3 regions of the Streptomyces krungchingensis genome follow, and region 3 is predicted to be linked to each of the others. Evidence: riboswitches for the same ligand, from Rfam matches in the RefSeq annotation. Region 3 holds a riboswitch; each other region holds the start of a gene.
The links. A riboswitch is a leader RNA that binds a small molecule or an ion and turns the genes downstream of it on or off. The one in region 3 is predicted to bind S-adenosylmethionine.

Region 1 (7,429 bases), 3.4 Mb from region 3:
CAACTTCGAGTCGCAGCTCACCGACGCGGGCGAGATGGACCGGACCCAGTACGGGATGCCCTTCGCGGCCTCCACGCGTCTGCTCTTCTACAACAAGACGCTGTTCTCGCAGGCCGGCCTCACGCCCCCGGAGACCTGGGACGAGCTCGCGGCCGACGCCAGGGCGCTCAAGGCCAAGGGCGTGAAGTTCCCGTACGCGCTGCCCCTCGGCCCCGAGGAGGCGCAGGCCGAGACGATGCAGTGGCTGCTGAGCGGCGGCGACGGCTACACCGACGACGTCGGCACGTACTCCATCGACTCCCCGCAGAACGTCGGCACGTTCGACTGGATCAAGGACGAACTGGTCGACAAGGAGCTGACCGGACCCGTCGCACCTGCCAAGCTGAACCGCGCGGACGCGTTCGCGGCCTTCACCCGCGGTGAGGTCGGCATGCTCAGCGGGCACCCCACGCTGATGAAGACGGCAGCCGCGAAGGGCGTGAAGTTCGGCATGGTGCCGATGCCCGGCATCGACGGCAGGGCCAAGGCCACCATGGGCGTCGCCGACTGGATGATGGCCTTCAAGAAGAACGGCCACGGCGAGCAGGTCGGCGACTTCCTCGACTACGTCTACGACGACAAGAACGTGCTCGCCTTCTCCCACGAGTACGACCTGCTGCCGGTGACCTCGTCCGCGTCCGACGCCATGGCCGCGGACAAGGACGACGCGGATCTCGCCCCCTTCCTGGAGGAGCTCCCCACCGCCGTGCTCTACCCGGTCGGCAAGACCTCCTGGGCCGGTGTCAGCGCCGACGTGAAGAAGCAGATCGCCAAGGCCGTGAGCCCCGGGGGCAGCCCGGCCGGAATCCTCGGCTCGCTCCAGATCGCCGCGACCACGGCCGACAGCGCGGCGCAGAGCCAGGGCTAGGGGGTTTCCCGGCGCTGTCGGCGCCGGGAGCTACGGTGCTGTGCATGGACGGCATGGATGGGCTCAGCGCCCGCGAGCGGGGAATTCTCGCCATGGAGCGGCGCGGTTTCTCCGGTCCCGGCGCGAAGGAGCGGGCGGTGCGGGAGCAGCTGGGCCTGGCCCCGGTCCGCTACTACCAGCTCCTCAACGCCCTCCTGGACGACCCTCGAGCCCTGGCCCACGACCCGGTCACGGTGAACCGGCTCCGCCGGGTGCGCGATTCCCGCCGCTCGGAGCGCTGAACCCGCGGGCCCGGCCCGGGCAGGACCCCGAGGGCGGGGCCCCTGGTCCGCGGGCGGCCGGGGAGCGGGTACACGACGACCGGGCCCGGCGCGGACGTGTCGCGATCAGCCATGGGTGAGCCCGCCCGTCCGTGGATAGGGTCGTCCCATGGGCAGCCCTACGGAATCCCCGGACTCCTTGCCGACGCCCGCGACCCCCGCGGGACGCGACGGCCTCGACGCCATCCTCGCCCGGCCCGGCCGGGCCGTGATCGCCCTCGACTTCGACGGGACACTCGCCCCGATCGTCCCCGACCCGGACCAGGCCCGCGCCCACCCGGACGCGGTCCCCGCGCTCGCGGCGCTCGCCCCCAAGGTCGCCTCCGTCGCCGTGATCACGGGCCGCCCGGCCGGGGTCGCGGTCCGCAAGGGCGGCTTCACGGACGTGCCGGGCCTGGAGCACCTGGTGGTCCTCGGCCACTACGGCGCGGAGCGCTGGGACGCGGTGAGCGGCACGGTCACCGCCCCCGCGCCGCACCCCGGCGTCGCCGCCGTCCGGGCCGAGCTGCCCGGGGTGCTGGACCGGGTCGGCGCCTGGCAGGGCACCTGGATCGAGGAGAAGGGCCGGGCCGTCGCCGTGCACACCCGGCGGGCGAGCGATCCGCAGGCCGCGTTCGAGGCCCTGCGCGAGCCGCTGACGGACCTGGCGACCCGCCACGGCCTGATCGTCGAACCGGGCCGCCTGGTCCTGGAGTTGCGCCCGCCGGGCATGGACAAGGGGGTCGCGCTCCTGGAGTACGCCCGTGAGATCGGCGCCGAGTCCGTCCTGTACGCGGGTGATGACCTGGGCGACCTGCCGGCGTTCGCCGCGGTCGACAAGCTCCGCTCCGACGGCGTCCCCGGCCTTCTCGTGTGCAGCGGCAGTTCCGAGGTCGCCGAACTGGCCGACCGGTCCGACACGGTGGTGGACGGCCCGGGCGGCGTCGTGCGCCTGCTGGCGGCGCTGGCGGCTCAGCTCGGCTGAGTGCCGCCGAGTGCCTCCAGCGCGTGCAGCTGCTCCAGGAACCAACGTGAGGGCGGCAGCGCGGTCGCCGCGGCGGCGAGCCGCTTGGTGCGCTCCGCCCGCTCGTGGGCCGGCATGGTCAGCGCCTCGTGCAGCGCCCGCGCCGTGCCGGTCACGTCGAAAGGATTGATCTCGATCGCGTCCTCGCGCAGCTCCTCGTAGGCGCCGGCCTCCCGGGACAGCACCAGCGCGCAGCCCTCGTCGGAGACGACGGGGACCTCCTTGGCGACGAGGTTCATGCCGTCACGGATCGGGTTGACGAGGGCCACGTCGGCGAGCCGGTAGGCGGCCAGCGACCGGGCGAAGTCGTCCTTGACGTGCAGCACGACCGGGGTCCATCCCGGCTTCCCGTACCGGGAGTTGATCTCCTCGGCGAGCCGCTGCACCTCGGCGGTGTAGTCGCGGTAGACGGCCAGGTCCTGGCGCGAGGGGTACGCGAAGGCGACGTGCACGACGCGCTCGTGCCACTCGGGGTGGTCGTCGAGCAGCTGCCGGTACGCCAGCAGCCCGCGCACGATGTTCTTCGACAGTTCGGTCCGGTCGACCCGCACGATGGTCCTGCGGCCCTCGCCGATCTGCTCGCGCAGCGCGGCCATCCGCTCGTCGACGTCCGGTTCGTGCGCGCGCCGGCGCAGGAAGTCCGCGTCCGCGCCGAGGCCGTGCACACCGATCTCGGTGGACCGCACCGGTGGGCGGCCGGTCGGGGTGTGGTCGACGGCCCTGCGTGGGTCGCCGCTCGGCCAGCTGGGGAAGATCCGCTCGCCGTCGGTCTGTCCGGCACAGATCATGAAGGCGTGGGCCCAGCGCCAGGTGAGGAAGCCGAGCCGGTCGGCGCCGAGCATGCCCCACACCAGCTGGGCGCGGATGTCGTCCGGCAGCATCCGGAAGTACTCCGGCGGGGCCCAGGGCGTGTGCGAGAAATGGCCGATCCTGAGGTCCGGGCGCAGCTCGCGCAGCATGCCGGGCACCAGGCACAGGTGGTAGTCCTGCACGATCACCACGGCACCCTCGGCCGCGGCGTCGGCCAGGGCCTCGGCGAACGCGCGGTTGTACGTCTCGTAGGCGGCCCACCGGCGCCGGAACTCCGCGTCGAAGACCGGCTCCAGGGGCGTCTGGTAGAGCATGTGGTGCACGAACCAGAGGACCGAGTTCGCGATGCCGTTGTAGGCGTCGGAGTGCACCTCGGCGTCGATGTCGAGCATGCGTACGCCCTCCTCGGCGACCCCGCGGCGCACCGCCTCGCGGTCGCCGTCGCCGAGCGCCGAGCACACCCACAGGGCGCCCGCGTCGGGACCGATCGCGGAGAGGCCGGAGACCAGCCCGCCGCCTCCCCGCCGGGCGTGCAGCGAACCGTCCTCGCGCACCTCGTACGAGACCGGGCCGCGGTTGGACGCGACGAGAATGCGGTGGGCAGCGCCCTGCGCAGAAGCCGTGGAAGCCATACGCCTCAACCTAGCCCGGCCCGGAAACGCTCAAACGTACGGACGACGGTACGAACAGGCCGTATACGACCGGCGGAGTCGGTCACTCCGTGTTTTCGCAGACCGGGGCTATGCCACTCTGCGTGACTGGTATTCGGCGATGTCCGCCATCGGTGGCCGCTCCTCCGTGTCGACGGAGTAGGTGCGCGGCTCGAAGCCGTCCTCGCCCCGCTCGAACTGGGTGAGGGCCGGGCGGACGAGGTGCCCGCGGGCCAGCCGGAGCTGCGCGGTGCGGTAGATGGCGGCGGCCATCCGGCCGAGCGCCTGGCCGTCCTGGTGACGGTGCTTGCGGACGCCGACGTCGACCTGGGCGAGGGCGTCCAGGCCCACCAGGTGCAGCGCGTCGACGAGCATGCCCAGTTCGACGCCGTACCCGACGGGGAACGGCAGCTGTTCGAGCAGGGAGCGGCGGGCCGCGTACTCGCCGCCCAGCGGCTGGACGAACCCCGCGAGCTGCGGCCAGTGCATGTTGAGCAGGGGACGGGCCATGAGCTCGGTGACACGGCCGCCCTGACCGGCCGCCGTCGCGCCGGACGCGGAACCGTCGGACACGGTCAGCGGCCGGTCGTACATGGCCTTGACGAGGTCCACACCCGGTTCGGTGAGCAGCGGGCCCACGATCCCGGCGACGAAGTCCGAGGAGAACTCCTTCAGATCGGCGTCGATGAAGCAGATGATGTCCCCGCTCGTCACGAGCAGCGACCGCCACAGGACCTCGCCCTTGCCGGGCACGGCCGGGATGCGCGGCAGGATGGCGTCGCGGTGCACGACCCGCGCGCCCGCGGCGGCGGCTACCTCGGAGGTGCGGTCCGTGGAGCCCGAGTCGACGACGACGATCTCGTCGACGAGGGGGACCTGTTCCATCAGGTCGTGACGGATGATCGCGACGATGTCGCCGACCGTCTCCTCCTCGTCGAGGGCGGGCAGGACCACACTGACCGTCGAACTGGTGGCGCGTTTCGCGGCCATGAGCTTGTGGAGCGGGCGATCGGACACGGACCAGGAGCGTGTGCCCAGCCAGCGCTCAACTTCTTCCAGCACAGTCTGCGGCTCCTCACTGTTTGATCACATGCTCTCATCGGCATGCCCGCCGTGGCAGCGGCTGATCGGCTAGGGGGTTCGGTTCGGATCAGCCCGGGTCCGCGAGATCCAAACGAAACCCCCTGGGGTCGTCTCGCGGTTCGGACGACTGGTTCAACTGTCCTGGCCGTCGGTTACAGTCTTGAACAACGCGGATGACCATCGCATGTCCTGGATCGTCGGCGCGTAAGCAGTTCAACAGTCAAACAATCAAATACCGCTCATCCAGAGGGGCAGAGGGATACGGCCCGATGAAGCCCCGGCAACCCTCCAGCCGGTCTCGTACCGATCGACATCTCGATCGCACCGCGAGGCTCCCGGCTCGGGAAGGTGCCAAATCCGTCTCACGGCGAGATGCGTCGTGAGGAAGATGAGGAGAAAGGGCCTCGCCTCCATGGCTGCGCAGACAGTTGCAACCACCACGAACTCCGTCGACCTCGGTCCCGCCGCCGCCCTCTCGTGCCGGGAGTGCGGCCACCGCGTGCCCCTCGGCCCGGTCTTCGCCTGCGAGGAGTGTTTCGGCCCGCTGGAGATCGCGTACGACTACTCGGCCTACGACGCCGAGGAACTCCGCAAGCGCATCGAAGCGGGCCCCGCGAACATCTGGCGCTACGCCCCCCTGCTGCCCGTCCCCGCGGACGTCGCCGAGAAGCCGAACATCAACCCCGGCTGGACCAAGCTCGTCAAGGCCGACAACCTCGCCCGCGAACTGGGCGTGACCGGCGGCCTCTACGTGAAGGACGACTCCGGCAACCCGACGCACTCCTTCAAGGACCGCGTCGTCGCGCAGGCCCTGGAGGCCGCCCGCGCCTTCGGCTTCACCACCCTGTCCTGCTCCTCCACCGGCAACCTCGCGGGCGCCGTCGGCGCCGCCGCGGCCCGCGCCGGCTTCCGCTCCTGCGTGTTCATCCCGCACGACCTGGAGCAGGGCAAGGTCGTCATGGCCGCGGTCTACGGCGGCGAACTCGTCGGCATCCAGGGCAACTACGACGACGTGAACCGCTTCTGCTCCGAGCTGATCGGCGACCCGGCCGGCGAGGGCTGGGGCTTCGTCAACGTCAACCTGCGCCCGTACTACGCGGAGGGCTCCAAGACCCTCGCGTACGAGATCTGCGAGCAGCTCGGCTGGAAGCTCCCGGACCAGCTGGTCGTCCCGATCGCCTCCGGCTCCCAGCTGACGAAGATCGACAAGGGTCTCCAGGAGCTGATCAAGCTCGGCCTCGTCGAGGACAGGCCGTACAAGATCTTCGGCGCCCAGGCCGAGGGCTGCTCGCCGGTCTCCGTCGCCTACAAGGCCGGGCAGGACGTCGTCCGCCCGCAGAAGCCGGACACCATCGCCAAGTCGCTGGCCATCGGCAACCCGGCCGACGGTCCGTACGTGCTCGACATCGCGCGGCGCACCGGCGGTGCGGTGGAGGACGTGAACGACGAGCAGATCGTCGACGCGATCAAGCTGCTGGCGCGCACCGAGGGCATCTTCGCGGAGACGGCCGGTGGTGTGACCGTCGGCGTCACCCGCAAGCTGATCGAGAACGGTCTGCTCGACCCGGCCCTGACCACGGTCGTGCTGAACACCGGCGACGGCCTCAAGACCCTGGACGCGGTGGCCTCGGACACCGGCCTGACCGCGACCATCCGCCCGAACCTGGACTCCTTCCGAGAGGCTGGCCTCGCATCATGAGCGTCAACGTCCGCATCCCCACCATCCTGCGCACCTACACCGGCGGCCTGGCCGAGGTGAGCGCCGAGGGCGCGACCCTCGCCGAGGTCATCGCCGACCTGGAGAAGAACCACACGGGCATCTCCGCGCGCGTCCTGGACGACCAGGGCAAGCTGCGCCGCTTCGTCAACGTCTACGTCAACGACGACGACGTGCGGTTCGAGCAGGGGCTCGAGACGGCGACGCCGGACGGTGCGGGCGTCTCGATCATCCCGGCCGTCGCCGGCGGCTGACGCCTGAGCGGTGACGTGCCGGCGGCCGGGCGCGAGGCCCGCGGACGGCCGTCACCGAGGGTGAGATCCTTACCCAGGGTAATGCCCATCACCGAGAGTTCATCGAATTGCCCCCTCCGTGAGAGAAACGGAGGGGGCAATTCTGCATGGTTGAGCACGGTACAGTTGGGGAACCCGCTTGGCATTTCATGCCGGACGCATATGAGTACCTGTGCGGCACCCGACAAGAAGTAGCCAAAGTGCCCCGCCTTTTTGAGCCGTTTATGGCATTTACGGGGCCCGACTTGCCCTGAATCTTCGCACATTCTCCGCATATTCCCGATCGGCCGTGCCCAGAATTCTCGTCCGATTGACCTGTTGCAGACGGCAGTTGGGCAGATACATTCAGCCGCGGTCGACGCGTTCCGGCGCACACCCCCAACCGTTGGGGGGTGAGGTCTGACCCGGATCCGCGAAGTGTGGATCTGTGCAAGGGCCAGTAATAGGGGAGTTAGGCATGGCTCAGGGCACCGTCAAGTGGTTCAACGCGGAGAAGGGGTACGGCTTCATCGCGGTCGACGGTGGTGCGGATGTATTCGTCCACTACAGCGCGATTCAGATGGACGGCTACCGCACCCTTGAAGAGGGCCAGCGGGTCGAGTTCGAGATCTCGCAGGGTCAGAAGGGGCCGCAGGCGGACATGGTC
Region 2 (7,429 bases), 5.1 Mb from region 3:
CCGCAATTCGCCCGTTTGGGCGGAGCGACGCGAGCCCCCGCCGATGCTTCGGCGAGGGCTCGTCAGGAGGCGTGCGTCAGATCCGGACGCCGAACTGGAAGGGCATGTTCCCGATCGACTCGTAGCGCACGACGGTGCCGGTGCGCGGGGCGTGCAGCACCTGGCCGTTGCCCGCGTACAGGCCGACGTGGTGCATGTCGCCGTAGAAGATGACCAGGTCGCCGACCTGGAGGTCGCTCTGCGAGTAGATGCGCGTGCCCGCGTTGGCCTGCGCCTGGGAGGTGCGCGGGATGGAGACACCGGCCTGGGCGTAGGCCCAGGAGGTGAGACCGGAGCAGTCGAAGGAGCTGGGGCCGGAGGCGCCGTAGACGTACGGCGAGCCGATCTTGCTCTGGGCCGCGCCGAACGCGGCACCGGCACGGCCGGAGGCGGGGGCGCCGGAGCCGCCCAGGGCGCTGCGCTCGCTGGCACGGCTGGCGCGGGCCTGCTCGGCGTCGAGGGCCGCCTTCTCCTTGGCCGTCAGGGTGTTGAGGAGCTTCTGCGCCTCACCGAGCTTGCCCTGGACTTCCTTCTTCTTCTTGGCCAGCTCCGTGCGGGTGTCGGCGAGGTCCTTGAGCTTCTCGGAGGCCTCGGAACGCTGCTGGGCGAGCGAACGCTGCTTCTCCTGGACCTTCTTGAGCGCCTCGACCTGCTGAGCGCTCAGCTGGTCCATCGCGGACGCCTTGTCGAGGTAGTCGTCCGGGTCGGAGGAGAGGAAGAGCGCCACGGAGGGGTCGATGCCGCCGGACCGGTACTGGGCGCTGGCCATCGAACCGAGGCCGTCGCGCAGCTCGTTGAGCTCCTCCTGGCCGCGGGCGACGTTGTCCTGCAGGGAGCTGATCTGCTTCTGCAGCTTCTCCTGCTTCTCCTTGGCGCCGTTCAGCTTCTCGGTGGCCTTCTCGGCCTCCTCGTAGAGCTTGTCGACCTTCGACTTGACCTCGTCCTTGCTCGGCTTCTCGCTCGGCGCGGCATTGGCGGCGTTGGCGCTGAGGGCCACGGCAGCGGCGGCGGCGGTGGTGAGCACGGTCACACGGGTGCGGCTCGGCTGCTTGGGTCGACGGTGGGACGCCACGAAGGCGAGCTCCTTCTTCCTCCAGCCGCCTGCCGAGGTGCGACGGGCGGTGCCCCTCCACCGTCACTCCCAATGAGTGATCACCCGAGCGGAGGTTCGAGGCCTGACCCTAGTGACCTTCCTGTGATCAGTTCAAATCCTCATAGGAAAAATCTCGGTCACCGAGCGCATTCTTTGCCGACAACTCACATGCAGTGATGCGGCTCTGACACTACGTTGCGTGAAGGTCACGCCAATTCGGGCATCACGCCCGGACGTTACGCATGGGACGTACGTTGCCTTTGAGTCTTAGGCCGCAGAAGGTCAGCCGCGCGAAAAACGCTTGAGAAGCACCGCGGAGGCCACCGGCCGGGCACCCGCCTTCGCGACGCCGTCGGCCACCTCGCGGTCGGTCGAGACCACGATGACCGGCCGCCCCAAAGGCTCCGCACGGACCAGCTGACGGATCAACTCGTCGGCGGTGACACCGGGCTTGGAGAACAGCACCCGCACCCCGCGCGGCGGCGCGAGCAGCACCGGCGCGGCCAGTTCGGCCCCGTCGAAGACACAGGTCACCTCGGAGCCGGTCTGCGCGGCGAGCTGGGAGAGCTGCCCGAGGAGCCGCAGCCGCTGCTTCTCCAGCGGCATCTGCGGATAGCCCGTCTTGGTGACGTTGTAGCCGTCGACGACCAGATGCGCCTGGGGCAGCGCGAGCAGCTGGTCGAGGATCGCGGGATCGCTCTCGGACAGCGCACGAGCGGCGATGTCCTTTGGTGTCATTCGTCCCGGTTCGACCGCGTCGACCGTCTCCGCCGGCCGCACCGACACGGGTGGCAGGGCGAGTTCGCGCCGCAGCCCCTGAGCGGCGTCCAGCACCGTGTCGAGGAGCAGCCGCACCCGCATGTCCTCGACACTGCGGCCCTCACGCGCCGCCCGCCGTGTCGCCTCCAGATTGGCCTCGACCTCGCCGAGGCGCGCCTTGAGCCGCCGGGTCTCGCTGTCGGAGGCGGACACCTGGGCCTGCGCCTCCGCCCGTACGCCGTCCATCTCGCCCTGGAGCTTGCGCAGGGCCGCCTCACCGCGCTTGACGTCGCTGAGGGCCCCGCGCAGCTTGCGGTGAAGCGATTCCGCTTCCTTCTTCGCCGACTCCACTTCCGAGCGCAGCCGTTCCGTCTCGGCCCTGGTCTGGCCGCGGGCCTCGGCGAGCTCCGCCCGCAGCCGCTCCAGCTCGGCACGGGTCTCCTCGTCGGCGCGTTCGGCGTCCGCCCGCAGGGCCTCCTCGCCGGCGGCGGTGACCAGCTTCACCCAGCCCGTGGGGCGCAGCACATAGGCCGCGGCCGCCACGTCCAGCGGATCCGCGGCCGGGGGCGGCGCGCCCGAGTCGAGGGCACCGGCGATCTCCGGCTGCGCCTCTCTCAGCTTCTCGGCGATGCGCTGTCTGAACAGCGTGTCCGTCTCCAGGGCGGCCGCCATGGCGTTCCCGGCGAACTTGGCCCGCCGATTGGGGGCGAACCGCGCATACTGCCGCAATTGGGCGGGCAGTTCACCGACGGTCAGCCCGCCGAAACCGTCGGAGACGATCTGCACGACGCGGCGGCGCACGCCGTCGGGCAGCGGACGGTCGAGCACCTCAGCGGCGCCGTCGTCCGGCTCCCCGCCTGTGGTCTCCGCCATCCGTCACCCCAATGTCTGTGCGGGGCCCGCTCCCTCAGGAGCCGGCACCCGGCCTGTCCACCAGTTCCACCTGGTCCACCGCGTTGCACCAGCGACACCGGACCGACTCGATGGTCTCACTGACCACCTCGCGCTCCTCGACCTTCGGCTCACCGGCCAGGTCGAGGTGCACATACTCGACGACCTTCGACGAGCGGGTCACGTCGAAACGCGTGAGGTTGCCGCACAGAGTGCAGCGCCAGCGCGTCTTGGCGTCCGGCAGGGGAACCGTCATGAGGCAGTCCGCTTCCTTCTAGTGTCCGTCCAGCGCCAGTCTCCTGGTGCATGTGGCTCGTAACCCTACGGCCTGGCAGCTCCCCGACGCTCCGCCGTCCACCGCGGCGAGGCGGTCTGTGTTCATCCGTCCCGTTACGCCATGCTCTGCACCATGATCAGCAAATGGAGTACGACGGTCGGCAAAGCGGTACGGAGTCAGTCGGCGCCGGTGACGTACGGGCTGATCGCCCTGTGCTGCCTGATCTTCGTGATCGGCCCGGCATCCGGCCTGAACCCGGTCTACGGCACCGGGGACACGCTGGCCGCCGCGCAGCGGGCCTACTTCCGGCGCTGGGGCGTGGTCCCCGGCGATCTGTTCGACGGAGCCGCACGCGAGGCGCTCACCCCCGCCACGGCCCTCTTCATCCACGGCAGTTGGCTCCATCTCCTGGGCAACATGCTCTTCTTCTTCGTCTTCGGGCTGATGACCGAGGAACGCATGGGGCATCTGCAGTTCGCCCTCTTCTACGTGTGCTGCGGCTATCTCGCGCTCCTCGGCTACGCCGCGGCCAACGCGGAGTCGCAGCAGTCCCTGGTCGGCGCCTCCGGGGCGATCTCCGCTGTTCTCGGCGCGTTCCTGTACCTGTTCCCCACGGCCCGGGTGACCAGTCTCCTGCCGTTCCTCTTCTTCCTGCCGCTGCGCTTTCCGGCCTGGGTGGTGCTGCCCTTCTGGGTGGCCCTCCAGGGGATGGCGGCGGGCCAGGACGACGGCGGCCCCGGGGTCGCCTATCTGGCCCATCTGGTGGGCTTCACACTCGGCTTCGGCTACGCGTGGCTGCGGTTCGGCCGGGCCGCCGCCGGGCCCGCCGAGGGGACACCGCCCCCGGCGACGGCCCGGCCGCACGGCGGACCCCCGGCGCGGCGACCGGGCAGCTTGGACCGCGAGTAGGGTGAGAGCCTCAGCAGCGGCCCCCGAGGGAGAGAACCAGCCGTGATCACCGCGATCGTCCTCATCAAGACCAGCGTGGACCGGATCCCCGAGATCGCCGAGTCGATCGCCGCGCTGGATTCCGTCAGCGAGGTCTTCTCCGTCACGGGTACGTACGACCTGATCGCGATGGTCCGGGTGCAGGCCCACGACGACCTGGCGGACGTCATCCCCGGCAAGATCAGCAAGATCCCGGGCGTCGAGGCCACGGACACGCACGTCGCGTTCCGCACCTACTCCCAGCACGACCTGGAGGCGGCGTTCGCGATCGGGCTCGACTCCTGATCGTGTGACCGCAGCACGAAGGGCCGCCCGGTCGCCGGGCGGCCCTTGACGAGAACCCCGCTCAGACGGCGGGCACGCAGCGGCCGTCCTCCGTGCGGTACCGCCACTTCGCGCCGTCCCGCACGAGCTCCTGCACCGCGGTGACGAAGCGCTCGACGTGCTCGTCGGGGGTACCCGCGCCGAAGCTGACGCGGATCGCGTTCAGGGACTTCTCGCCGGGCGCGGCCTCCGGGGCCCCGCACTCCCCTTGCGTCTGCGGGTCGCTGCCGAGCAGGGTCCTGACCAGCGGGTGGGCGCAGAAGAGGCCGTCGCGGACACCGATGCCGTACTCGGCGGAGAGCGCCGCGGCGAAGTGCGAGCTGTTCCAGCCCTCGACGACGAAGGAGATCACCCCGACGCGCGCGGCGTCGTCGCCGAAGAGCGAGAGCACCCGCACCTCGGGTACGCCGGCGAGACCGGCGCGGACGGTGTCGATCAGGTGGCGCTCGCGGGCGACCAGCGTGTCGAAGCCGGCCTCGGTGAGCGCCTTGCAGGCGGACGCGATCGCGTAGGCGCCGATGACGTTCGGTGAACCGGCCTCGTGCCGCGCAGCGGTGTCGTGCCACTCCACGTCCACACCGCCGTCCTCCCGCCGCGACACCTTGCGGCTCGCGCCGCCGCCCGCCAGATACGGGTCGGCCTCCCGCAGCCAGTCGGCGCGGCCCGCGAGGACGCCGGCGCCGAAGGGCGCGTACAGCTTGTGCCCGGAGAAGGCGACCCAGTCGACGTCGAGGTCCCGCACCGAGACCGGGTGGTGCGGGGCCAGTTGCGCGGCGTCCAGCACGATGCGCGCGCCGTGGGCGTGCGCGGCCGCGGCCAGTTCGCGCACCGGCCAGAGCTCGCCGGTCACGTTCGAGGCGCCGGTGACGCAGACCAGGGCGGGGCCGTGGGGATCGCGGTCGGCGAGGGCCCGCTCCAGCGTCGCGACCGCCTGCCCGGGGGTGCGCGGGGCGTTCAGGTACGTCACGTGCGCGTCCCGCCAGGGCAGCAGCGAGGCGTGGTGCTCGGTCTCGAAGACGAAGACCTGGCAGCCGGCCGGAAGGGTGGCGGCGAGCAGGTTGAGCGAGTCGGTGGTGGAGCGGGTGAAGACGAGCTGGTCGTCGGAGCGGCAGTCGAGGAATTCGGCGACGGTCCGGCGGGCGTTCTCGAACAGGTCGGTGGACAGCTGCGAGAGGTAGCCGGCCCCGCGGTGCACGCTGCCGTAGTACGGGGCGTACGCGGCGACGTCGTCCCACACCCGCTGGAGGGCGGGGGCGCTGGCGGCGTAGTCGAGCGCGGCGTAGCTGACCTCGCCGCCCGTCACGAGCGGGACGGTGACATCTCGCCCGAGAACGGCCAGAGGGGCACAAACGGACCGGTCGGCGGCAACGGTGGTGACAGACATGGCGAGCTCCTGTGAGAGGCAGGCGGAATCACCGCGCGGCCGGTGCACGGGGGCACGGCTCGGCGCGGGAAAAGCGTGAAAGGGGTACGCGGAGGCGGGGCTCGACGCCCTATCGCATTCGCTTGCTCACAGAAGGCTCCCTCGAACGACCAGGACCCCTGGTGACACGAGGGGTCCGCGCTTGCCGTAGACCTCGCTGCCTACGGCCTGGTCTTCACCCGGGGCACCCCGCCACGGACGGAGGGTTGCCGGACAGCCGGCCGGGGCCTGATGGCTGTCGCTCATGACCTGGTACAGCATCTTGCCAGAAGATCTTCGACGTGCAAGGCGCAGTCCAGGATCCGGACTGCGCCCTGTGTCACATCGGGTACGGACGGCAGTGGGTCAGGCGTTGCTGACCCGCACCCACCGGTCGAGGGCCTGCTTCGCGGCCCCCGAGTCGATCGACTCGGCCGCCTGCGCCATGGCGGCACGGATCTGTTCCGTGAGCGGCGCGTCGCCCGGCGAGAGCGCCACCAGCGCCGCCGCCGAGTTCAGCAGGACCGCGTCCCGCACGGGACCGCGCTCGCCGTTCAGCAGCCGTCGCGCGACGTCCGCGTTGTACGAGGCGTCGGCACCGCGCAGGGCCTCCACCGGGACCAGCTCGATCCCGACGTCACGCGGGTCGAAGCGCTCCTCGGTCACCTTGCCGTCGCGCACGACCCAGACGCGCGAGGTCGACGTGGTGGTCAGCTCGTCGAGCCCGTCGTCGCCGCGGAAGACCAGCGAGGAGTTGCCCCGCTCGGCGAAGACACCGGCCACGATGGGTGCCATGCGCGGGTCCGCCACACCGACGGCCTGGGCCTTCACCCGTGCCGGGTTGGTCAGCGGGCCGAGGATGTTGAACGTCGTCCGGATCCCCAGCTGGCCGCGCGCGGCGGCCACGTGACGCAGCGCCGGATGGAACTTCACGGCGAAGCAGAGGGTGATCCCGGCCTCCTCGGCCACCTCGGCGACCCGCTTCGGCGTCAGTTCCAGATTGACGCCGAGCTTCTCCAGGACGTCCGAGGCGCCCGAGGCCGACGACGCGGCCCGGTTGCCGTGCTTGACGACCTTGGCGCCGGTCCCGGCGACCACGATCGCGGACATCGTGGAGATGTTCACCGTCTTCGCGCCGTCGCCGCCCGTCCCGACGATGTCCACCGCCGGGCCCGGCACCTCGATCACATTGGCGTGCTCGTACATCGTCCGGACGAGTCCGGAGATCTCCTCGACCGTCTCGCCCTTGGCGCGCAGCGCCACCGCGAAGCCGGCGATCTGCGCGTCCGTCGCCTCGCCGCGCATGATGCGGTCCATCGCCCACGCCGTGTCGTCGGCGCTCTGGTCACGGCCGTCGAGCAGGCCGTTCAGTACCTCGGGCCAGGAACGGCCCGCCGCGATGTCGCCTCCAGCGGGGGTCACAGCACTCATATGCCGCTCCTGGGTTCGTAGACACGTACAAAAGGCGGGTACGCACGCACGTACCGGCAGGCTCCACCCTATCCAGCCCGGAGGACGGCAAAGAGCCCCGTCCATGCAATGGACGGGGCTCCAGCCGTGGCGATCAGCAGGATCGGTGGGTGATCAGTGGTGGCCGTGGCCGCTCGTGATCTCCTTGTACTCCTCGACCGTGGGCTTGGGGATCTGGTTGTCCTCCCCGTAGAAGCCCTTGCTCAGCTTGGCGCGCAGTCGCTCC
Region 3 (7,429 bases):
CGTTGCGGACCGCCTCGTAGGTGGTGATGAGCACCGGCGGGATCGCCAGTACCACGAGCGGGATCATCACCGGCGTGACGCCGATGCCGAGCCAGACGAACATCAGCACCAGCAGGCCGAAGGTCGGCAGCGCGCGGGCCGCGGAGGACACGAAGGCCAGCGCGTTGCCGCCGCGGCCGGTGTGCCCGGTGACCAGACCGACCGGCAGGCCGATGGCCGTGGCGATGGCGAGGGCCGAGGCCGAGTACTGGACGTGCTCCCAGACGCGTTGCGGGATGCCGTCGTAGCCGTGCCAGTGGGAGCCGTCGGTGAAGAACGACCGGATGAATTCGAGTACGTTCACGAGACGCTCTCCGGGGTGCGGGCGGCGCCCGCGGTCGTGGCCCTGCCGCGGCCCGCCCTGCGCGCGGACGGCGGCTGCCAGGGCGTCAGCACCCGTCGCAGCAGTACCAGCAGGGCATCGGCCACGACGGCGAGGACCGCGGTGGTGACCACCGAGTTCACCGCCAGGACCGGCCGGTGGTAGAACATCGCGGTGGTGAGCAGATTGCCGAGCGCCCCCTGGTTGCCGATCAGCGCGCCGACGCTGACCAGGCTGATGCTGGAGGCGGTCGCCACGCGCAGCCCCGCCGTGATCGCCGGTACGGCGATGGGCAGTTGGACCTGGAAGTAGCGGCGTACGAGGCCGATGCCCATGGCGGCCGCGGCCGCGTTCGTCTCCTCGGGGACCGACCGGACGCCGTCGACGACCGACGGGACGAGGATCACCAGGCTGTACAGGGACAGCGGGATCATCACCGTGAGCCGGCTCAGCCCGGTGTAGTCGATGAGCACCACGAAGAAGGCGAGCGACGGGATCGCGTAGAGCACGGTGGTGACCCACAGCACCGGCGCGTAGACCCAGTTGAAGCGGACGCACAGCAGACCGATCGGCAGGGCCAGCAGCAGACCGACCAGCACCGGGATCAGAGCCTCCTGCATGTGCCAGGAGATCAGGCCGAGATAGCTGTGCTGGAGGTCGCTCGGTATGTCGAAGAAGCCGTTCATCGCACGGCCTTGACCTGGGACGGGCCCGGCTCGGAGTCCGCGGCCCGCTGTCGGCGCGCCGCACGGATCGCGGCGGCGATGGTCTCCTGCCCGACGACCCCGAGCACCTGCCCCGCGCCGTCCACCGCGACCGCCTGGCCGGTCGGCGACAGCACCGCCCGGTCCAGTGCGACCCGCAGCGAGTCGCGGCCCACCTCGAAGGTCTGCCCGTGCGGCTCCAACGCCTCGGCCTCGCCGTCCCACGCCGTGGGGTCGGCCCAGCCCAGCGGCCTGCCGCCGGCGTCGGTCACCAGCACCTGCGCGGGCGCGTCCGCGCGGCCCGCGATCTCCTGCCAGTCGGAACCCACGGGGAAGACCGGTGTGCGGTCGAGCGTGAGCTCGCGGGTGGACAGGAAGGACAGCCCGCGGATGCCCCGGTCGGCGCCGAGGAACTCCTCCACGAACGCGTCGGCGGGCGACGAGAGCAGCTCGTCGGGCGAGGCGAACTGGGCGAGCCTGCCTCCGGTGCGCATCACGGCGACGCGGTCCCCGACGGTGATCGCCTCGTCCATGTCGTGGGTGACGAACACGATGGCCTTGCCGAGTTCCTCCTGGATGCGGAGCAACTCCTCCTGGAGGCCGCGCCGGACGACCGGGTCGACCGCGGAGAACGGCTCGTCCATGAGCAGGACCGGAGGGTCGGAGGCCAGCGCGCGGGCGACGCCGACGCGCTGCTGCTGGCCGCCGGAGAGCTGGTAGGGATAACGGCGGGCCATGCCCGGGTCGAGGCCGACCCGCTCCATGAGTTCGGCGGCGCGGGCGCGGGCGCGCTCCTTGGACCAGCCGAGGAGCCGCGGCACCGTGGCGATGTTGTCCAGGATCGTGCGGTGCTGGAAGAGCCCGGCGTTCTGGATGACGTAACCCATGGACCGGCGCAGTGCGTTGACGGGCCGGCTGCGGATGTCCTCGCCGTTGACCCGGATCGTTCCGCTGCTGGGCTCGACCATGCGGTTGATCATGCGCAACGTGGTGGTCTTGCCGCAGCCCGAGGGTCCGACGAGAACGGTGATGGAGTGGTCCGGTATCTGGAGGGAGAGGCGGTCGACGGCCACCGTGCCGTCGGCGTACCGCTTGCTGACATCTTCGATGGCTATCAAGAGTCGGAACCCTTCGGGAACGGCTTCGCTCGCACGTGGCGCGATCGTGTGTACGAGGGTGCGTAGTCTAGTCAGTTGATGTTCGATCGCGATTGCCGCAGGTGAAGGATCGCCGGGCGGGGCGGGTTCCGTCACCCGTCGTGCCGGGATCGCGGGGTGAGCTGGCACCGGGCACCCCAAAAGGCGGGGTGCCCGCCGAGCCGGCGCGCATAGGCGTCGAGGCGGGGGTGCAGGGCGAGGGTGTCGGCCAGGACGCCGGCCGGGCCGGCCTGGGTGAGCGCAGCCCACAGATCCACGTCCGCGGCGGTCAGCCGACGGCCCAGTACATAAGGGTGCGCGGACAGTCGGCGGTCCAGCGGCTCCAGCGCCGCGCACAGGACGTCCGCCGAGGCGGCCGGTGTGACGTCACGGTCGAGGAGCCGGGACAGCGCGTCGATGTCCGCGGCGAGCGCGGCCGGGCGCAGTGTGGTGACGTGGGCGGCGTCGGACCCGCCCGGGAGGCCCGCGAGATCGCGCAGGATGTCGGGGGTGTGATTGCTGACGACGCGTCCGCTCCAGCGGTCGCACAGCGTGGGGGCGGTCAACGGGCCCTCGTAGTGGTGCCAGGTGGCCTCGTAGGCACGGCGCAGCGCGGTGAACGCCCCTGGCGTCGCGGCGGGATCGACGAGGACCGTGGTCGCCACCGAGTCCTGAAGGCCCAGCAGACGCACGGTCACGGACAGCCGAAGCGACCGCGGACAGCCCTGCGACAGGTACAACTCGTAGCGGTGGGGCACCGGGTAGAAACCTCCGGCGGCTCCTACTCCGATGCGGCTGCGGATGCGCGGCGCACGGGCCGGCCCGGACGGTGCCCCGCCCCGGGGACGGAGGCCGGGCAGGGACGCGGCCGGGCCCGGGTCCCCGGGGAGCGGGCAACAGGGCGCCGGGGCACCGGGGTTGGAGGTGCTCGCGTCGGCCGCGGCGCCGCCGCATGTGCTGGAGATCCCTGAATCCGAAGCGCGCGACGATGTCTTGGGCATGACTCTCCCTGGGAACGACGAGGTCCCGGCCCCGCCCGTGGGCGGCGGCCGTGGAGGAACGGAGTGACTGCGCTTGCGTACCGGCTCGACGCGGCCGGTCTAGTAGGCGCTGGAGACCCGCTGCAGATCGATGTGCAGACGTCTCGTCAGATCGTTCCTGGGCATTCCCACCGGTCCCGCTCCAGGGTCCGCGCTCCTGCGCGACCACGCTTGCCCCACCACGCCGGCGGGACCCGGTCGTCACCCGGGGCACCCCGTCGCGGTGGAAGGGTTGCCTGTCAGCGGGCCGGGGCCGATCACCGCGTCGCACGGAAGAACCGAGTGACGAGGCGCTGACAATCGTGACCGTCCCCGTCAGTCTCGGCGGGCTCCCCGAAGCCGTCAAGAAGGCGTGGACCCGGTCTCACCAGGTGGTCATCCTGGCCGCCCGGCGTTGACATCGGTTTCCGGAAGTGCCTAACTTACGCCGCAGATCGGTCATGAGTGTCAGCGACAAGCCCTGGCTCGCTGTCCGGCAACCCTCCTGTCGCGGTGGGGTGCCCCAGGTGAGGACCGGACCGGAAGACCTTCGGTAAGCGCGAAGCGCCCACGGGCGGGAACAGCGATGGAGACGGCGATGCACACAGCTTCGAGGGAGGCCGCACGGCGGCCCCGCGGCTGCGTCCTGCTGTGCGCCGACCGCTGCGTCGACCTGCTCCGTGTCAACAGCGCCCTGTGTAGCGCCCCGGGCTGTGCCCGCTGTCGAGGCTGACGGCGTTCTGAACTCCTGACGCGCACCGCCGCAGCGGTGTGCCCACCATCCGCCCAGCCCCCGGTACCGGCGTCCTCCCGCTGTCCGTCGTCCGCGGCCGTCCCACGGCGCCGCGCCGACGTCGCGCCCGCACGCCCGCCCCGGGGTGTCCCTCCTTGCTGGAGCACTCATGAGTGAACCCCCCGGCGCCGCCGTGTCTCTCGCCGAGGCACCGCCCGCCCACCACCCGCCGAAACCGCTCACGGCCCAGCGGGTCCTGCCGCTGCGCAGGCCGGGCCGCTGGATCGGCACGGCCGTCGTCCTGGTCCTGGTCGCCCAGATCGTCCACGGCCTGGCCATCAACCCCTTCTACCAGTGGGACCGCTTCCGCTACTGGTTCCTGCGCCCCACGATCCTCGACGGCCTCGTCATCACCCTCGAAGTGGCCGCGCTCAGCGCCGTGCTGGGACTGCTCGGCGGGGTCCTGCTCGCCCTGGCCAGGCTCTCCGGCAGCCCGGTGCTGCGCGCGGTGAGCTGGCTGTACACGTGGCTGTTCCGCTCCGTGCCGCTGATCGTCGTGCTGATCTTCCTCTACAACTTCAGTGCCCTGTACAAGACGTTGAGCCTCGGCGTCCCGTTCGGCCCGGCCTTCGTCAGCTTCGACGAGTCGCGGCTCGCCACCGACATGGCGGTCGCCGTCGTCGGCCTCGGCCTCAACGAGGCCGCGTACGCCTCCGAGGTCGTCCGCGGCGGAATCCTCTCCGTCGACCAGGGCCAGCACGAGGCGTCCGCGGCGCTCGGCCTGCCGAAGAGCTACCAGTTCACCCGCATCGTGCTCCCGCAGGCCCTGCGGTCCATCACCCCGAACTACGTCAACCAGCTGATCGGCCTGATCAAGGGCACGTCCCTGGTCTTCTACGTCTCGCTGCTCGACCTGTTCGGCTCGGTGCAGACGATGGGCAGCACCTATCCCGGCGACATCGTGCCGCTGCTGCTGGTCGCCACGGTCTGGTACCTGATCCTCACGAGCGCCGTGTCCGTCGTCCAGTTCTACGTCGAGCGGCACTTCGCCCGGGGCGCCACGCGCACCCTGCCGCCGACCCCCCTGCAGAAGGCGCGCGCCGGCCTCGGTGACCTGCGGGCCCGGCTGCGCAAGGAGGCCGCCGTATGACCACCGCATCGACCCTCGAAGCGAGCCCCGCCGCCCTGGAGGTGCACGACGTGCACAAGTGGTACGGCACCCAACGCGTCCTCGACGGCATCGACCTGACGGTCCGTCCGGGCGAGGTCATCGTGATCCTCGGCCCGTCCGGCTCCGGCAAGTCGACGCTGCTGCGGGTGATCAACCATCTGGAGAAGCCCGAGGTCGGCCATGTCAGCGTCAACGGCGAACTGATCGGCGTACGCCGCCACGGCCGGCGACTCAAGGAGCTCGGCGAGCGGGCGATCCTGGCCCAGCGCAGCCGGATCGGCTTCGTCTTCCAGAACTTCAACCTGTTCCCCCATCTGACCGTCCTGGACAACGTGGCCGCCGCACCCGTCGCCACGGGGAAGCTGACGAGGCCCGCGGCCCAGGAACTCGCACGCGAACTCCTCGGCCGGGTGGGCCTCGGCGACAAGACGGGCGCCTATCCGCGCCAGTTGTCCGGCGGCCAGCAGCAGCGCGTGGCGATCGCCCGCGCCCTCGCGCTGCGCCCGGGGATCATCCTGTTCGACGAACCGACCTCGGCACTCGACCCCGAACTCGTCGGCGAGGTCCTGGCCGTCATCAAGGACCTGGCGGCCGGCGGCACCACCCTCGTGATCGTCACCCACGAGATCGGCTTCGCCCGCGAGGTCGCCGACCGGGTCGTCTTCGTCGACGGCGGCCGCATCGTCGAACAGGGGCCGCCCGGCCAGGTGCTGGACGCCCCGCGCCACGAGCGGACCCGGGACTTCCTCAGCAAGGTGCTCTGACCCGCACCCCCGCACCCCTCCCTGACACGCCCGGCGTGCCCCACCGCCCCCTCGCACCACCCGGCGTCAGGCCCCTCTCACCGTCACGTCACGCCCACCCTCACCCAGCGACAAGGACAGCCATGCCTACGCACTTCTCCCGACGCATCCTCGTACGCGGGGTCACCGCGACCACCGCGGTCGTCTCCCTGGCCGCCTCCCTGAGCGCCTGCGGAGGCGACAGCGACGCGGCGACCACGACCGACGCCGCGGGCACGGTGACCGTGGGCCGGCTGTCCAACGGTGCCGCGAAGACAGCCGAGTTGAAGGTCACCGAGGTGAAGTCGATCAGCAAGGAGCTGCCCGCGTCGGTCCGCCGCAGCGGCAGGCTGACGATCGGCGTCGGCGCCCTGCCCGACGGCTTCCCGCCGCTCGCCTACGTCGGCTCGGACCAGAAGACCCTCACCGGCGCGGAACCCGACTTCGGCCGTCTGGTCGCCGCGGTGCTCGGGCTGGAGCCGGAACTGAAGAACTCCACCTGGGAGAACATGTTCGTCGGCATCGACAGCGGCAAGGTCGACGTCGCGTTCGCCAACATCACCGACACCGAGGAGCGCAAGAAGAAGTACGACTTCGCCTCCTACCGCAAGGACGACGTCGGCTTCGAGGTCCTCAAGTCGAGCAAGTGGAACTTCGACGGCGACTACCGCAACCTGGCCGGCAGGACGGTCGCCGTCGACAACGGCACCAACCAGGAGAAGATCCTCCTGGAGTGGCAGACCAAGCTCAAGCAGGAGGGCAAGCAGCTCACCGTCAAGCACTTCGCGAGCAAGAACAGCACCTATCTGGCGCTCAGCGGCGGGAAGATCGACGCCTACTTCGCGGCCAACCCCGGTGTCGCCTACCACGTGACCCAGACCGCCAAGTCGCCCACCCCGACGCGCAGCGCCGGCACGTTCTCCGGTGCCGGGGCATCGCTCCAGGGCCTGATCGCCGCGACGACGAAGAAGGACAGCGGTCTGGCCGAGCCGATCGCCGACGCCGTCAACCACCTGATCGAGAACGGTCAGTACGCGAAGTGGCTGTCCGCCTGGAACCTCTCGAACGAAGCCGTCACCACCTCCGAGGTCAACCCGCCCGGACTGCCCCTCGACAACTCCTGAGCAGGGGCGCACATGTCGCGGAACAGACGGCGCGATCCCGGTGTTGAGCACCACGACGACACGATGCCGGCGCGGCCCCGGGCCCGCCGGACCGGAAGGACGGAGGCGACGGAGATGCCAGGGACGTCCCGTCTCCGTACGCCGGTGATCGCCCCGCGCCGCCGCGTGCGCCTCCACTCGCGGCCGCACATCGACCTCCAGCGCGTGGCCGCCGCGCTCTGTCGTCCCTGACCTGTCACCCAGCCGCCGGGCCCGCGCCGCCGCGGGCCCGGTGATCTCGTACGGTCGATCAGGAAGGCACCCCTCCGTGTCCTCAGCGTCTTCGTTGCCCGCTCCCTCCGTCTCCCCCGCCCTCTCCGCACCCGTCGCCGGCTCCTCCGAAGGCACGCGGGTGCTGCA

Region 1: it holds a riboswitch for S-adenosylmethionine, as region 3 does, so the genes downstream of both, thrC (threonine synthase) here and ACSYGO_RS37065 (amino acid ABC transporter permease) in region 3, are expected to answer to the same signal.
Region 2: it holds a riboswitch for S-adenosylmethionine, as region 3 does, so the genes downstream of both, ACSYGO_RS15250 (aminotransferase class V-fold PLP-dependent enzyme) here and ACSYGO_RS37065 (amino acid ABC transporter permease) in region 3, are expected to answer to the same signal.

The regions. Positions count from the first base shown of each region.
Region 1 covers NZ_JBPUKY010000001.1:5,096,999-5,104,427, reverse strand. The annotation lists gene ACSYGO_RS22395 (ABC transporter substrate-binding protein) at 1-907, shown strand, start outside; gene ACSYGO_RS22390 (DUF3263 domain-containing protein) at 952-1,188, shown strand; gene otsB (trehalose-phosphatase) at 1,337-2,191, shown strand; gene ACSYGO_RS22380 (alpha,alpha-trehalose-phosphate synthase (UDP-forming)) at 2,179-3,672, opposite strand; gene ACSYGO_RS22375 (glucosyl-3-phosphoglycerate synthase) at 3,781-4,752, opposite strand; SAM riboswitch class I at 5,010-5,168, shown strand; gene thrC (threonine synthase) at 5,186-6,472, shown strand; gene ACSYGO_RS22365 (MoaD/ThiS family protein) at 6,469-6,744, shown strand; gene ACSYGO_RS22360 (cold-shock protein) at 7,241-7,429, shown strand, end outside.
Region 2 covers NZ_JBPUKY010000001.1:3,414,883-3,422,311, forward strand. The annotation lists gene ACSYGO_RS15225 (C40 family peptidase) at 77-1,111, opposite strand; gene ACSYGO_RS15230 (NYN domain-containing protein) at 1,415-2,764, opposite strand; gene ACSYGO_RS15235 (hypothetical protein) at 2,799-3,038, opposite strand; gene ACSYGO_RS15240 (rhomboid family intramembrane serine protease) at 3,192-3,968, shown strand; gene ACSYGO_RS15245 (Lrp/AsnC family transcriptional regulator) at 4,011-4,292, shown strand; gene ACSYGO_RS15250 (aminotransferase class V-fold PLP-dependent enzyme) at 4,354-5,715, opposite strand; SAM riboswitch class IV at 5,888-6,004, opposite strand; gene trpD (anthranilate phosphoribosyltransferase) at 6,100-7,164, opposite strand; gene qcrB (cytochrome bc1 complex cytochrome b subunit) at 7,318-7,429, opposite strand, start outside.
Region 3 covers NZ_JBPUKY010000001.1:8,536,784-8,544,212, forward strand. The annotation lists gene ACSYGO_RS37040 (ABC transporter permease) at 1-343, opposite strand, end outside; gene ACSYGO_RS37045 (ABC transporter permease) at 340-1,047, opposite strand; gene ACSYGO_RS37050 (ABC transporter ATP-binding protein) at 1,044-2,183, opposite strand; gene ACSYGO_RS37055 (glutathione S-transferase C-terminal domain-containing protein) at 2,315-2,959, opposite strand; gene ACSYGO_RS37060 (putative leader peptide) at 3,302-3,367, opposite strand; SAM riboswitch class IV at 3,404-3,549, opposite strand; SAM riboswitch class IV at 3,678-3,786, shown strand; gene ACSYGO_RS37065 (amino acid ABC transporter permease) at 4,123-5,103, shown strand; gene ACSYGO_RS37070 (amino acid ABC transporter ATP-binding protein) at 5,100-5,888, shown strand; gene ACSYGO_RS37075 (ABC transporter substrate-binding protein) at 6,011-7,030, shown strand; gene ACSYGO_RS37080 (putative leader peptide) at 7,145-7,261, shown strand; gene ACSYGO_RS37085 (LLM class flavin-dependent oxidoreductase) at 7,425-7,429, shown strand, end outside.